Regions from separate parts of the Janthinobacterium sp. P210005 genome, predicted to be linked through region 4. Evidence: predicted binding sites of a transcription regulator. Region 4 holds the regulator's gene; each other region holds the start of a gene.
What was found. Region 4 encodes FliA, which starts transcription of late flagellar genes. Its sites were predicted from a motif close to CTAAAGTTTNNNNNNNNNNNGCCGNTA; they were not measured.

Region 1 (3,407 bases), on a different contig from region 4:
ATCCCGTCGTGCGCGACGTGGCCGGCAGCGACGGCAAGCGCTACCTGCTGTTCCTGCCCTCGTCCGAACGCTTCCGCAATGCCGAGGCGGGCGCCGCGCGCGACACGCTCAACGCCGTCACCCTGAGCGGCCCGCGCGCCATGGGACCCGGTCCACGCCCCAGCGACGCGGGCGCCCCGCCGCCACGCGGCGAATTCGGCCGCGGCATGCCGCCCGGCCCGCGCATGGACAGTCCCTATCGCACCTTCATTCCCCTGGCCGCCGCCATCGCCGCCAGCCTGCTGTTCGCCTTTTTGCTGGCCTGGTATTTTGCGCGCCCCATCCGCGACCTGCGGCAGGCGTTCGAGGCCGCCTCGCACGGCAACCTGGCGCCGCGCTTCCACGCCAGCGGCAAGCGCGGCGATGAATTGACGGACCTGGGACGCGATTTCGACCGCATGACGGGCCGTTTGCGCAGCCTCATGGACAGCCAGAGGCGCTTGCTGCATGATGTCTCGCATGAGCTGCGCTCGCCGCTGGCGCGCTTGCAGGCCGCCATCGGCCTGGCGCACCAGCAGCCGGAAAAGATGGCCGCCTCGATGCAGCGCATCGAACGCGAAAGCGAGCGCATGGATAAGCTGATCGGTGAACTGCTGACCCTGTCGCGGCTGGAAGCGGGCGCCGTGCAAGCGGGCGCGGGGCACGCGCACAGCGAAGACGTCGGCATCGCCGACCTTGTGCACGACATCGTGGACGACGCCCGCTATGAAGCCAGGGCGCGCCTGATGGGCATCGACCTGGCGGTCGACGCGGCCATGGCCGACGCCAGCGTCACGGGCCAGCCCGAACTGCTGGCGCGCGCCGTGGAAAACGTGGTGCGCAATGCTATCAAGCACAGCCCCGACGGCGGCACGGTGGATGTCGAACTGTCGCGCCAGCATGATTGCTTGCGCATCGCCGTGCTGGACCGGGGACCCGGCGTGGCCAGCGCCGACCTGGCCCGCATTTTTGAACCTTTCTTCCGCGCCAGCAATACCCAGCACAGCACGGACGGCCATGGCCTGGGCCTGGCCATCGCCCAGCACGTCATCAACGCCCATGGCGGCCGCATCGGGGCCAGCTTGCGCAGCGGTGGCGGACTGTGCGTGGAAATGTTGTTGCCCGTCAAAACGCCAGGCTGACCTGTCGGCGAGCCTGGCGTCTTTTATGCGCGGAGTTGCTGTTACGCTTGCGTATCGATGATGCTGCCCAGGGTGGACGAAGTCGATTTGGCCGGGCTCGTCGCCGTATCGGCGCTGCTGGCCGGCTGAGCATCTTGCTGCGCCGCCTTCTGCGCGGCGGCAGCTTGCAACTGGGCAATTTGCGCCTGCAAGGCCTGGATTTGCTGCGCCAGCTGCTGCTGCAGCTTTTGCGACGCCTCCGTCTGCTCGCCCTTCTGCGACTCCGTCAACTGCTTTTGCGCCGCCGTGATCTGCTTTTGCAGCGCCGCGATCTGCGAACTGCTGCCCGAACTGGCGCTACTGGCCGCGCTGACCGCGCCGCCTGAACCGATTGCCGCTACCATGATGCCTCCTCAGTGTTTCGATACCAAGGTTAACGGCAAGCATGGGCGCGGATGTAGTGCCGCAGGTGTAAAGGCAGGTAAAGACAGAGAAAGACGGCTGGCGCCCCTCCCTTCACCGCGATCAGGTCTTGGGTAACGTTACGCCGACCTGGCCCTGGTATTTGCCGCCGCGGTCCTTGTACGACGTTTCGCACACTTCATCGGACTCGAAGAACAGCACTTGCGCCACGCCTTCGTTGGCGTAGATTTTCGCCGGCAGCGGTGTCGTGTTGGAAAACTCCAGGGTCACATAGCCTTCCCATTCCGGTTCGAACGGGGTGACGTTGACGATGATGCCGCAGCGCGCATACGTGCTCTTGCCCAGGCAAATCGTCAGCACGTTGCGGGGAATGCGGAAATACTCGACGGTACGGGCCAGCGCGAACGAATTTGGCGGGATGATGCAATAACCCTTGCCCGACACGTCGACGAAGTTGTTCGCGTCGAAATCCTTCGGGTCGACGATGGTGGTGTTGATGTTGGTGAACAACTTGAACTCGTCGGCGCAACGGATGTCATAGCCATAGCTGGAGGTGCCGTAGGAAACGATGCGGTTGCCGTCGCGTTCCTTGACCTGGCCCGGTTCGAACGGCTCGATCATGCCCGTTGTTTCCGCCATGCGGCGTATCCATTTATCGCTTTTAATCGTCATCGCAGGGGTATCTTTCTAGAATATCGGAATGGCTGGGGCCGCACGCCTGCTGCAGGCGTGGCCCGGATGGCAGGATTTTACGCGAAAAACCGCCACTTTTGGCCCTTGCCCGCTGAAAATCCTTGCCAGTCGGCTAGTGTTTAGCCAACAACGAGGTGATCATCTCGCGCACCACTTGCGCCGTCAGTTCCGGGTTTTCCATGGGAAACAGATGCCCGCCCGGCACCTGGCGGAAAAATTTGCCGACCAGCTTGCGCGTGGCCGTCAAGCCCGCCTGGCGGCATTCCACCGACTCCGTGCCGCCGATAAAACCGATGGGCACTGGAAAACCATCCTTGACGAGGCCGCCGATGTGGTGCGGCAAGCTGCGGTAGACCTGCGTTTCCACTTCGCGCGTAAAGCGCAACTGCACCCCGTCCGGATGTGGCGCCAGGCCGCTGTCGATGTAATCGCGCAAGACTTGCGGCGCCCAGATGGCGAACATGTCCTTGGCGGCAAAATGCGCATACGCAGCTTGCGCATCGGGCCACAGCTTGCGCCGCCGGGCGGAAAAACGGGCGGGAGAGTAACGCTCGCCCAGTGCCGTGTTGCGCGCCAGCCGCACCAGCAAGGCGCGCCAGCCCGCCACCACGGGCGAATCGAGCAAGACCACGCAACGCACCAGGTCGGGCCGCTGCTTGGCCACCATAACGCTGAGCATGCCGCCCAGCGAATGGCCGACGAGGATCACGGGCGCGCTGTAGCGGCGCTCCAGGTCGTCGATATACTCGCGCACCAGCTCGGGCCAGCCCGTGCTGACGGGGTATTCGGGATCGTGCGCATGCATGTCGAGCGCCTGCACGGTGTAATGCTGTCCCAGCAAGCCGAACAGCTTGCGGTAAGTGCCGGCTGGATAACTGTTGGCATGGGCAAAGTGCAGTTGCGGGAGGGTCATCGTGGGTCGGTGCCGGTGAATGCGATAAACAATTGTAATGGCATGCAGGTAAGACGTATCAGAGGAAGGACTCTAATTGCCGGGGCGCATGGGCCATGCCGGGCACGAACGCCGCCAGCACTTCGCCCAGCTCGGCGTTGGAATCCACGACGCAAAAAGCGTCGTCGAACGCGTGATGACGGTTCATGGGATTGCGCACGATAATGCATTCCAGCCCGGCCGCATTGGCGGCGCGCAAG
Region 2 (3,407 bases), on a different contig from region 4:
CGTTCGATTCTGCTACTCATGGCATCCCTTTCATCGATGGAGGTGGATCGAGTGTACTCCAGGCGTCAAAAAAGCACAGGATGATGCTGTATTGCATCATTTTTGCCCTGACCCATCTATATTTTTGCGATTTCCTGCCGTTAAAGACAGGCGAGTTCCCCTTATCTATCCTGTTATCAAAGCGATCAGTCCATGCAGAGCAGCATCTTTCCCCGTTGGTCCCTGATCGCGTGCGCCGCCGCCAGCCTGGCCTTGCCGCCTGTCATGGCGGCCGAGCTGGGTGACATGGCCGTGCTGTCGCACGTGGGCCAGCCCTTGCTGGCCGAGATCGAACTGACAGCCCTGGCGCCCGAGGAAGCGAGCGGCGTGGCCGTGCGCCTGGCTTCGTCCGATGTGTACCGCGGCGGCGGCATCGGCATGGATCCGGCCCTGCAAACCTTGACCATCAGCCCGCTGGAGCGCGGTGGACGCCACTATGTGCGCGTGACAACGCGGCAAGCGATCCAGGCAGGCCATGTGCACCTGTATTTATTGCTGGGCAGTGGCAATGGCGCCGTCGTGCGCCTGGGCACCTTGTGGCTGACGCCGGCCCCGCCCGCCGCCGCCGTCGCCCCTGTCAGCGCGCCAGCCAGGCCCGCCGTTCCGGCGCCCGCGCCCGTGCCGCAACCGTTGCCATTGCCGCGCGCCGTCTCCGCCGCGCCGTCGCCCGATGCCGCCGCCCTGGCGGCCCGCGCGCGCGCCGAGGGCCTGGTGCGCCCGGCGCGCGTGTTCGTGCCGCCGCCCGCCGCGCCCGCGCCGCCCGCTGCCGCACTGCGTCCGGCGCCGTTGCGCCGCGCCACGGCGCCCGTCGCCGCTTGCGCGCCGCAAGCCAATATTGAGCAGGCGCAAGCGTGCGTGGCGCTGGATGAGAAAAACGCGGCCCTGAATGACAAGCTGGGCGAATTGGAAGGCAAGATCGGCGCCTTGCAGCAGGCGCTGGCTCAGCCTGCCGCCGCTGCCGCTGCGCCGGCTGCCGCGCCGGCCGAGGCGCAGGCGCCGCATGCCAAGCCCAAGCCCCTGCACGCGGCGCCCGCAGCCGAGAAGAAGGCGGGCGGCAATGGCTTGCTGTGGCTGGGTATCGGCACCCTGGCCTTCCTGCTGTTGACGGCGCTCATCGTGTACGTCGTGCGCAAGCGCAAGCAGGCGGCGGGGCCGGGTGCGCCGTCGAAATACTGGGTCTTGCTGCGCAAGCCATTCGGCCGCAAGAAGAAGGAGGCGCCCGTGCTGACGGAGGCGGTGGAAGAGGGCGTGGCGGACGAGCCGGAACCGGAGCCGTTCTCGCGTTGATGATGTTGCAAGGGCTGCGACAAGGCGGCGCCGGAATTTGATATAAAAAAAGATATTGAAAAAAGACAGAAAAATGCTTGTATCGCGTGTTGCCTGTTTCTTAAATATGGTGATATGATTAATTCAGTGGACTTGCTCTACGACAAAACAGCCCCAGCCTGGCGCAGTCACCAACGATAGTGTGGCGCGGCAAACAGGTGTAGCGTTGCATAAACGCCTGGGTCTGGAAGCGGTTCGCGATGCCGACGATGTGCTCGCGAACGCCGGATGCAACCGGCAGCGAGGCGACGCCAGGAGATACCTGGGGCTCGCCTTCCAAATTCCCCTCCTTGTTTCCCGAGCGCCGCAGATGGCGTGCTCCCCGGCAAGGCGGCAGACGTAAAAAAAAGCACCCGCGGGTGCTTTTGTCGTTTCTGGCGCTGCAATATTGACTTACATGCGGGCGCGCGAACCTTGCATGGCGTTCGGCAGCTGCGTCATCCACGGTTCCGTGATGGTGCGGATTTCGCGGTCGTTGGCCAGGATTTGCTTGAGCAAGTCGATCTTGCGCAGGCGCGAGGCGCCGGCCTGGGCGGGCACCTTGCCCGTCATGACCGTGCTGGCGGCGCTGGCACACTGGTTTTCCAGGGCATCCAAGTCATTCCAGTCGCTCGAACGTGCGGCCACGACCATTTTATTGGTCATTCCTGCAATATTTTCATACATCGAAAGAACGTCGTTGGAGGTCATGAGCACACCCGTAACTAGTGAATGGATTACCGCTTGTCTAGATTAACGGCGTGCTTAACGGGAACTTGAGGGTGTTTTTGAAAAAAAAGTGAAAATAATTTGGATAATTTTGGCGATCCGCCGGAATCGCCCGCAAACCCGCATGGATGCAGGGTCGGCGATGCCGGCGGTGGGGGATTTATTTGACGAGTTCTTCCAATCCCGCGCTCAGTTCGGCTGGCGGCGGCATCTTGTCGACCAGTACCGAAGGCGGTAAACCGAGCGCTTCGGCCACGTTGCCGGGGTAGCAGGCGATGATTTCTTCATTGCTCAGGGCGTTTTCATCGATGCGGGCGCGCCAGGCGGCCAGGTGGATGATGGCGGCCAGGCGGTTCAGCGGCGCCTTGGCCAGCGGGTCGGGAAAGGCGGCGATGGCGTCGGCAAAGGCGCCGGGGAACTTCCAGCGGCGCGCCAGTTCGGCGCCCACCTGTGCATAGTCATAGCCCAGCGAGACCCGCTCCGCGTCGAGCCGGCGCGCATCGAGCGGTGGGGCGATCTTGTCGAGCTGCATGGCTTGCTCGGGCATGGCGGCATGGATCACCAGTTGTCCGATCGCATGCATCATGCCGATGGTGAACGCCAGGTCCTGGTTGTCGCCCGTCTGCCTGGCGATCCAGCGGGCCGACACGGCGCTGTGCAGGCTGTAGCGCCAGAATTGCGGCAGGTTCAGGCCGGGCACGGCCTTGAAGCCACTGACCAGGCCGGAGCTGATGACGAGGGTGCGCACGGTAACAAAACCGAGCATGAGCACGGCGTCTTCCACCGTGCCGATGCTGCGCGAGACGTGGTAATAGGCTGAATTGGCCAGCCGCAGCAGCTTGGCGCTCAAGGCCGGGTCCGCTCCCAGCTGGCGCGCGATGTCTTCGGTGGCGATGGCGGGGTTGTCGAAACTGCGCACCAGTTCATCGACGATCTTCGGGGCGGCAGGCAGGGCGTGGGGTTGCTGGAACAGCGCTTCCAGTTGCATGGCAATCTCCTTGGCGTACACGCGGCACGGGCTCGTGAAACTATAGGCCGATTTTTTGTCCGCATGCAAAAAAGTTCCGGGATGCTTTTTGCATGGGAAACAGGCTATGATTTTGACTATTCCATCGAAAGGATCGCCATGCACGGTTTGCGTTTTTCCTGGTCCCGGACGCCAGTCCAGGCCGCCATCGTCCTCGCCCTGGCCGGCGTCTCGCTGACCGGCTTGCCCGCCCGGGCGCACGGCCAGCCGGCCGCCGCCGATGTCGCTGGCGCCGCCGTCCCCGCCGCCTTGCCCGGCGACGACTTCTATGACTACGTGAATGGCGACTGGCTGCGCGGCACGGAGA
Region 3 (3,407 bases), on a different contig from region 4:
CGCTGATCCTCGACGCGAAACGGGGCGACATCGGCGCGACGGCCACGCAATACGCGCGCGAAGCGTTCGAGCGCTACGGCGCCGACGCCGTCACCGTGAACCCGTACATGGGCGAGGATTCGCTCGATCCCTACCTGGCGTGGAAAGACCGCGGCGTGATCATCCTGTGCCGCACGTCGAACCCGGGCGGCTCGGACCTGCAATTCCTGAATACGGACGGCGAACCGCTGTACCAGCGCGTGGCGCGCCTGGTGGCCGAAAAGTGGAATAAAAACGGCCAGTGCGCGCTCGTCGTCGGCGCCACCTTCCCTGAAGAACTGGCGCAGGTGCGCGCCATCGTCGGCGACATGCCGCTGCTGGTGCCGGGCATCGGCGCCCAGGGCGGCGACATCGCCGCCACCGTCGGCGCGGGCCAGACGGCGAACGGCATGGGCATGATGATCAGCTCGTCGCGCGCCATCATCTATGCCACGCCGCAGGCGGGCGAAGACTTCGCCGACGCGGCGCGCCGCGTGGCGATTGAAACGCGCGATGCGATCAATCAACACCGCGCGGTTTAAGTCGCATGCATAAAAAATGCCGGGCTAGCCCGGCATTTTGCATTTAGTCACGCTGTGGTGCGACGATCTCTGCGTAATCGTAGAGTTCTCCCAGAATTTCCTCGCCCCGCTCATCGACGGATTCCGACAGCACGTCGATTTCCGTAAACAGCATTTCGATGGTGCGGGCGCCGGCGTCGCCGTCGAACAGGCGGGCGGCGCGGTGCTGTTCCCAGCGCAGGCTTTCCGCTTCGCTCAGGGTTTGCGGGAAATTGCGGGCGCGGTAGCGGAACAGCAGTTCCTGCAGGCGTTCATCGGCAAACGAGGGGCGGGCCGTGGCCAGCTTGGCCGGCGTGTCGCGGCGCAGCGATTCGAGCAGGCGGCGGTCATCGTTGCTGACGAAACCATTGTACAAATCTTCATCCACGTCCAGCGCGGCATTCGCGCCCGGGCGCTGGAACACTTCGGCCCAGACGGCATCCATGTTCGGCGCCGTGGCGGCGAATTGCGCGTTGACCTTCGCCGCGTCCAGATCGATGCTCCATTGCGCGGCCATGGCTGGCGACAAGGTCTTTAAATTGCCGACCAGCATGGGCGACTTGTTCAGGTGCACGCTTTTCACGGGCAGGCGCGTCATGCCTTCCGGCATGGCGTCCTTGCGCGTGAACAAGCGCGTGCGGATGGTGTCGGCGTCCAGGGTAAACAGTTCGCGCGGGTCATAGGCGCAATCCCAGACGAGGATTTCATTTTTATTGCTCGGATGCGTGGCCAGCGGCCAGACGACGCCCAGGCAGCCCCGTTCGGCGGGGAACATGCCCGACACGTGCAGGAAGGGCTGGCGCTCGCTGGCGGCCAGGTGCATGCCCATTTCGCTGGCGACCCTGTCCTTCTTGTGCAGGGCCAGGCAGAATTCGAACAGTTTCGGCTGCTTTTCCTTGATCAGGCGTGCCAGGGCGATGGTGGCGCGCACGTCGGACAGTGCATCATGCGCCGCTTCGTGGACCAGGCCATTGGCCTTGCTCAAGTGTTCCAGTTTAAAACTGGTCTGGCCATCGTCGCGCTTCGGCCATGCGATGCCTTCCGGGCGTAGCGCATGCGTCATGCGCACCACGTCGAGGATGTCCCAGCGGCCGCAATGGTTCTTCCATTCGCGCGCATACGGGTCGATCAGGTTGCGCCAGAACAGGAAACGCGTGACTTCATCGTCGAAACGGATGGTGTTGTAGCCCACGCCGATGGTGCCTGGCTCCGAAAAGGCCGCTTCGATGGTGGCGGCGAACTGGTGTTCGGGCACGCCCAGCTGCAGACACTGTTGCGGCGTGATGCCCGTGATCAGGCACGATTGCGGGTCGGGCAGGAAATCATTGGCAGGCTGACAATACAGCATGATGGGTTCGCCGATCTCGTTGAGGTCGGCATCCGTGCGGATGGCGGCGAACTGGGCCGGGCGGTCGCGGCGCGGCTGGGCGCCAAAGGTTTCGTAGTCGTGCCAAAGAAAGGTCTGGTTAGTCATTGATGGTCGTTGCTTGATTGGTTATCCGGGCCGCCAAAAGCGGCCGCTGCTACAGTTTTCTGAAAACCTGCCGATACTACACGAGAGGATGGTCATCATCGCGTTTCCCGCATGGTGGCATACATTGCCCGTTCAAGGAGGTCTATCGTGTCAATTCCCATCGCCGCAAGCGGCAATTCCACCCCTTCCGTGACTTCCGTCAGTACGGGCGTTGCCGGCAAGGACGATAAAGTCCAGCAAAAGGACGGCGTCAACGCTGAAATGAGCGTGAATGACCGCACCAAGCTGCAATTGAACGCGTCCATCATGCAGGCGTCGCTGAACGTGTCGATCGGTTCCGAGAACGAACCGCTGGCGCTGCTGTACAAGACGGCCATCACCAACATCAATGAAGCGCTGAAGGGGCAGTACGGCGAGGACGCGATCCAGAACGCGGCTTCGCAGGACAACAGCGCCGAAGCGACGGCGAACCGCATTGTATCGCTGTCGACGGGATTTTTTGATGCCTTCAAGAAACAAAATCCCGGCCTGGACGACGATACGGCCCTGACCAAGTTCATGGACACCATCAGCGGCGGCATGGAAAAAGGCTTCAAGGAAGCGCGCGACATCCTGGGCGGCTTGAAAGTGCTGAATGGCGACATCGCCGGCAATATCGACAAGACGTACGAGCTGGTGCAAAAGGGCTATGCCGACTTCATCGCCGCGCACAGCAGCAAGAAGGATGATGCCGCCAAGCCGGCCGACAGCAAGGCCGCCTGATCATTATTACGCCGGAAGCGCCTGAGAAAATGTCCAGGGCTAGGCGCATTGCCGAAGGCAGTACGAATGTACGACGAGGCAATGCAACGACGCCATGGGCTTTTTATCAGGTGCTTACCCGGTTGCGGCCGCCGGCTTTTGCCCGGTACAGCGCCGCGTCGGCCGCGGCGATCAGCGCATGGTCGTCCTGTTCGGCCGCCAGGCTGGCCACGCCGAAGGAACCCGTGATGTGCGGCAAGGCGCTGCGCATGTCGGCGAAGATGACGGCGAGCTGCATGCGCTCGCACAAGCGCTCGGCCACCCGCAAGGCCACGTGTTCGTTGGTATCGGGCAAGATCACCATCATTTCCTCGCCACCGTAGCGCACGGCGAAATCCGTGGGCCGCAGGGCCGCGCCCAGCACTTGCGCGGCGATGCGCAGTGCCTGGTCGCCCGCCTGGTGGCCGTGCGTGTCGTTGAAGCGCTTGAAATGGTCGAGGTCTATCATCACCAGCGACAGCGGCGAGCCGCTGGCGTGGGCCGTGACGATCATGTTGGGCAGTAAATCCGTCAGCCAGGCGCGGTTGTACAAGCCCGTCAGGCTGTCGACCATC
Region 4 (3,407 bases):
GGGTCGACGTCAGATCCTGCGCCAGGCGCGTCATGTGTTCGCGCTCGCGGCGGATGGCTTCCGTGCGGCGCTTCAGGGCGGGGTTCGGCAACGGGATCGCCTGCGGCGCTTCCATGATGATGGGCGGCGCGCCCTTTTCCAGGCTGAAGGCCTGGCCGATGGCGTTCTGGAAGACGCGGTATTTGCCTTCGTTGACTTGCGAAATCGCATACATGACGACGAAGAAGGCGAACAGCAGGGTGATGAAGTCGGCGTACGAGATCAGCCAGCGGTCCTGGTTGTCCGGTTCCTCGTCATACTTCCTGCGCGCGCGCCGCATCATGGTCAATGCTCGTGCAAGAGGCTGGACACGCGCTCTTCGATGATGCGCGTGTGGTCGCCCGTGGCGATGTCGTACAGCACGGCGGCCGTGATTTCATATTGCACCACGCGGCGCGAAACGATGGCCTTGAGTTTATTGGCCACCGGCAGGAACAGCAGGTTGGCCAGGCCCACGCCATAGATGGTCGACACGAACGCCACGGCGATGCCGCCGCCCAGCTTGCTGGGGTCGGTGAGGTTTTCCATCACGTGGATCAGGCCCAGCACGGCGCCCAGGATGCCGATGGTGGGCGAATAGCCGGCCGCCGATTCCCATACCTTGACGGCCTGGCGCTCGGCCATTTCGTAGGCGGAGATTTCCACGTCGAGCAGCTGGCGCAGCTTGTCGGGCGCGATGCCGTCGACGATCATGCGCAAACCCTTGGCGTTGAAGCGGTCGGCCGTGTTTTCCATCAGGCGTTCGAGCGCCAGCGGGCCGTCGCGGCGCGCCGTCAGGCTCCATTGCCCGATGTCGCGCGCCAGCGCGGCGCGCGTGTCCGATGGCGGCAGGAAGACCCAGCGCAGCATTTCCAGGCCGCGGACAAAAGTGCGCAGCCGCGTCTGCAGCAGCACGGCGCCGAAGGTGCCGACGATGACGATGGCAAAGGCGGCCGGCTGCAGCAGGGAGGCCATCTTGCCGCCTTCCAGTGCCTGGCCGACCAGCAGGCCGGCCAGCGCCAGCGCCAGCCCGATTACGCTGGACCAGTCCACGCCAGCTCCCTCAAGGTTGCGCGCAGGCGTGCGACGGCCTGGGTATGCAGCTGCGAGACGCGCGATTCGGATACGCCCATCACCGCGCCGATCTCCTTCAGGTTCAGCTCTTCTTCGTAATACAGGCCCATGAGTATTTTCTCGCGTGGCGGCAGCGCGTCGATGGCATCGATCACGGATTGCCGGAAATCGGTATCGAGCAGGGAACGCAGGGGATCGCTGTCCTCGTCCACGCAGTGGCGGTCGAGGAAGCTGTCATTGCCGTCCGGGTCATGAAAGTCTTCGTAGTACACGAGCTGGTGGCCGCCGCCGTCGCCCAGCATTTCCTGGTAGTCGGCCAGCGACATTTTCAGCAGCTTCGCCACTTCCGACTCCGTCGGCGGATGGCCGAGGCGCTGCTGCAGGGTGCTCATCGCCTCTTCGATCTTGCGCATGTTCTGGCGCATGCTGCGCGGCAGCCAGTCGCTGGTGCGCAATTCGTCGAGCATGGCGCCGCGGATGCGCAGCACGGCATACGTCTCGAACTGCGCGCCATGCGTCTCTTCATAGCGCGTAATGGCATCGAGCAGGCCGATCATGCCGGCCTGGATCAGGTCATCGACCTCGACCGAAGGCGGCAATTTCGCCTTCATATGGTGCGCCAGACGCTTCACCAGCGGAATGTGCTCCGTCAGCAAATAGTCCTTGTTCGATTTCCCTTTGACCGTGTACATAGGCTGCTTATTGTTTTCTCATCTTATCTGGTGCTGCGGTTCGATTCAGGCGCTGAACTGGTGCGGGCTCCCCGTCTGGTACAAGGTGCCGCCAAGCACCGGCGCCGCCGAACGGGCCAGCCGCTCGGCCAGTCCGCGAAACGCCACCGACGCTCCCGCCAGCGGAAACGCATCGACCACGCTGCGGCCCAGCCGCGCCGCGCGGTGCAGATACTCGTCGGCAGGCACGGAACCCATCGAAGTCAGCTTCACGGCCAGGTAGCGGCTCGCCGCCTGCGCCATATTATCGTATACCACTTTTGCTTCGGATTCGGAAGCGCCGGTGACAAGAATGCCGAACGGACGGCGTCCCAGTTCCTGGCTCAGGCGCTTGATCAGGCAGTACGCCGCCTTGATCGAGGTGGCGCTGGTCGAGACTTGCACGACGATATCCGACGATGCCATCAGCGGCACGGGGAAGCAGGCGCCCTCGTCCGCCACGACGCCGTCGACCAGCACGATGCCGCTCTGGCGCGCCAGCACCTCGAACGTCTTGCCCAGGCGGCGCAGTTCATCCTCGCCCGCATAGTCCATGCTGTCCATCAAATGGTTGCGCGCGCCCAGGCTGGCCACGCCGAAGCCTTGCGGCACCTGGTGGATGACCTGGTTCAAGCCGCACTGCTGGCGCGCCACATCGCGCAGGCTGGCGCCGTGCGCCAGTCCCAGGCGCGATGCCACGCCATCGCTGCCGCCGCTGGCGTCGAGCAGCAGCACGTCATTGCCGCCGTAGACGAGCGACGCGCCCAGGTTGACCAGCATGGCGCCCTTGTCGTCCTGCGGCGTGGCCGAGAGGAACGTCATGACGCGCGGCTGCGGGCCGGCCAGCATGCGGCGCAAGCCTTCGGCCTGGTCGAAATCGAAATTAGCCAAGGTGCACCCCGCGCGCTTCATTGTTGCGGGCGGCCGCCTGCGCCATCAGCAGCGGCAGTTCGGCGTCGGAAAACTGCGTCGCCGCCGCATCGCGCTTGAGCTTGAAGGCACGGTCGATCAGGTAGCCGCGGTCGGCCAGGTACAGGTCTTCCGGCACGCGCTGGCCGTTCGACACATAAAACAGGTTCAGCTTCTGGCGGATCACCACGTCGAGCACATTGCCGATCGAGGCCGCTTCATCGAGCTTGGTCATGATGCAGCCGGCCAGGCCGCTGCCCTGATACGCGCGCACCACTTCGTTCAACGTTTCCTGCGTGGCCGTGGAGTTCAGGCACAGCAGGCGCTTCACGTCGGCGCCGGCGCCCGACAGCATGGCCACCTGTTCCGTCACCATCTGGTCGCGCTGGCTCACGCCCACCGTATCGATCAGCACCGTGTGCTTGTTCTTCAATTCTTTCAGGGCGATGCGCAAGTCCGCCTCGTCCTTCACCGAATGCACCATCACGCCGAGGATCTTGCCGTAGATGCGCAACTGTTCATGCGCGCCGATACGATAGGCATCCGTGGTGATCAGGGCCAGCTTTTCCGGGCCGTGGCGCATCACGCAGCGGGCCGCCAGCTTGGCCGTGCTGGTGGTCTTGCCGACGCCCGTCGGGCCCACCAGGGCAAACACGCCGCCCTGCTCCAGCATGGCGTCTTCATTGGCCACAGTAT

Region 1: a site for FliA is predicted at 1,574-1,600, ahead of VPH40_RS04950 (FlxA-like family protein). Genes of this name have one in related genera too.
Region 2: a site for FliA is predicted at 2,099-2,125, ahead of VPH40_RS17750 (flagellar protein FliT). Genes of this name have one in related genera too.
Region 3: a site for FliA is predicted at 2,102-2,128, ahead of VPH40_RS18095 (DUF5610 domain-containing protein). Genes of this name have one in related genera too.

What each region holds. Positions count from the first base shown of each region.
Region 1 covers NZ_JAZARC010000001.1:1,134,635-1,138,041, forward strand. The annotation lists gene VPH40_RS04945 (sensor histidine kinase) at 1-1,160, shown strand, start outside; gene VPH40_RS04950 (FlxA-like family protein) at 1,202-1,543, opposite strand; gene dcd (dCTP deaminase) at 1,665-2,234, opposite strand; gene VPH40_RS04960 (alpha/beta fold hydrolase) at 2,368-3,168, opposite strand; gene VPH40_RS04965 (HAD family hydrolase) at 3,227-3,407, opposite strand, start outside.
Region 2 covers NZ_JAZARC010000004.1:243,484-246,890, reverse strand. The annotation lists gene fumC (class II fumarate hydratase) at 1-20, opposite strand, end outside; gene VPH40_RS17755 (type IV pilus assembly protein FimV) at 193-1,326, shown strand; gene VPH40_RS17750 (flagellar protein FliT) at 1,759-2,010, opposite strand; gene VPH40_RS17745 (HDOD domain-containing protein) at 2,234-3,061, opposite strand; gene VPH40_RS17740 (M13 family metallopeptidase) at 3,200-3,407, shown strand, end outside.
Region 3 covers NZ_JAZARC010000004.1:313,230-316,636, reverse strand. The annotation lists gene pyrF (orotidine-5'-phosphate decarboxylase) at 1-560, shown strand, start outside; gene sbcB (exodeoxyribonuclease I) at 604-2,052, opposite strand; gene VPH40_RS18095 (DUF5610 domain-containing protein) at 2,200-2,814, shown strand; gene VPH40_RS18090 (GGDEF domain-containing protein) at 2,921-3,407, opposite strand, start outside.
Region 4 covers NZ_JAZARC010000006.1:404,825-408,231, reverse strand. The annotation lists gene motD (flagellar motor protein MotD) at 1-319, opposite strand, end outside; gene VPH40_RS23710 (flagellar motor protein) at 325-1,071, opposite strand; gene VPH40_RS23705 (RNA polymerase sigma factor FliA) at 1,053-1,784, opposite strand; gene VPH40_RS23700 (MinD/ParA family ATP-binding protein) at 1,830-2,693, opposite strand; gene flhF (flagellar biosynthesis protein FlhF) at 2,686-3,407, opposite strand, start outside.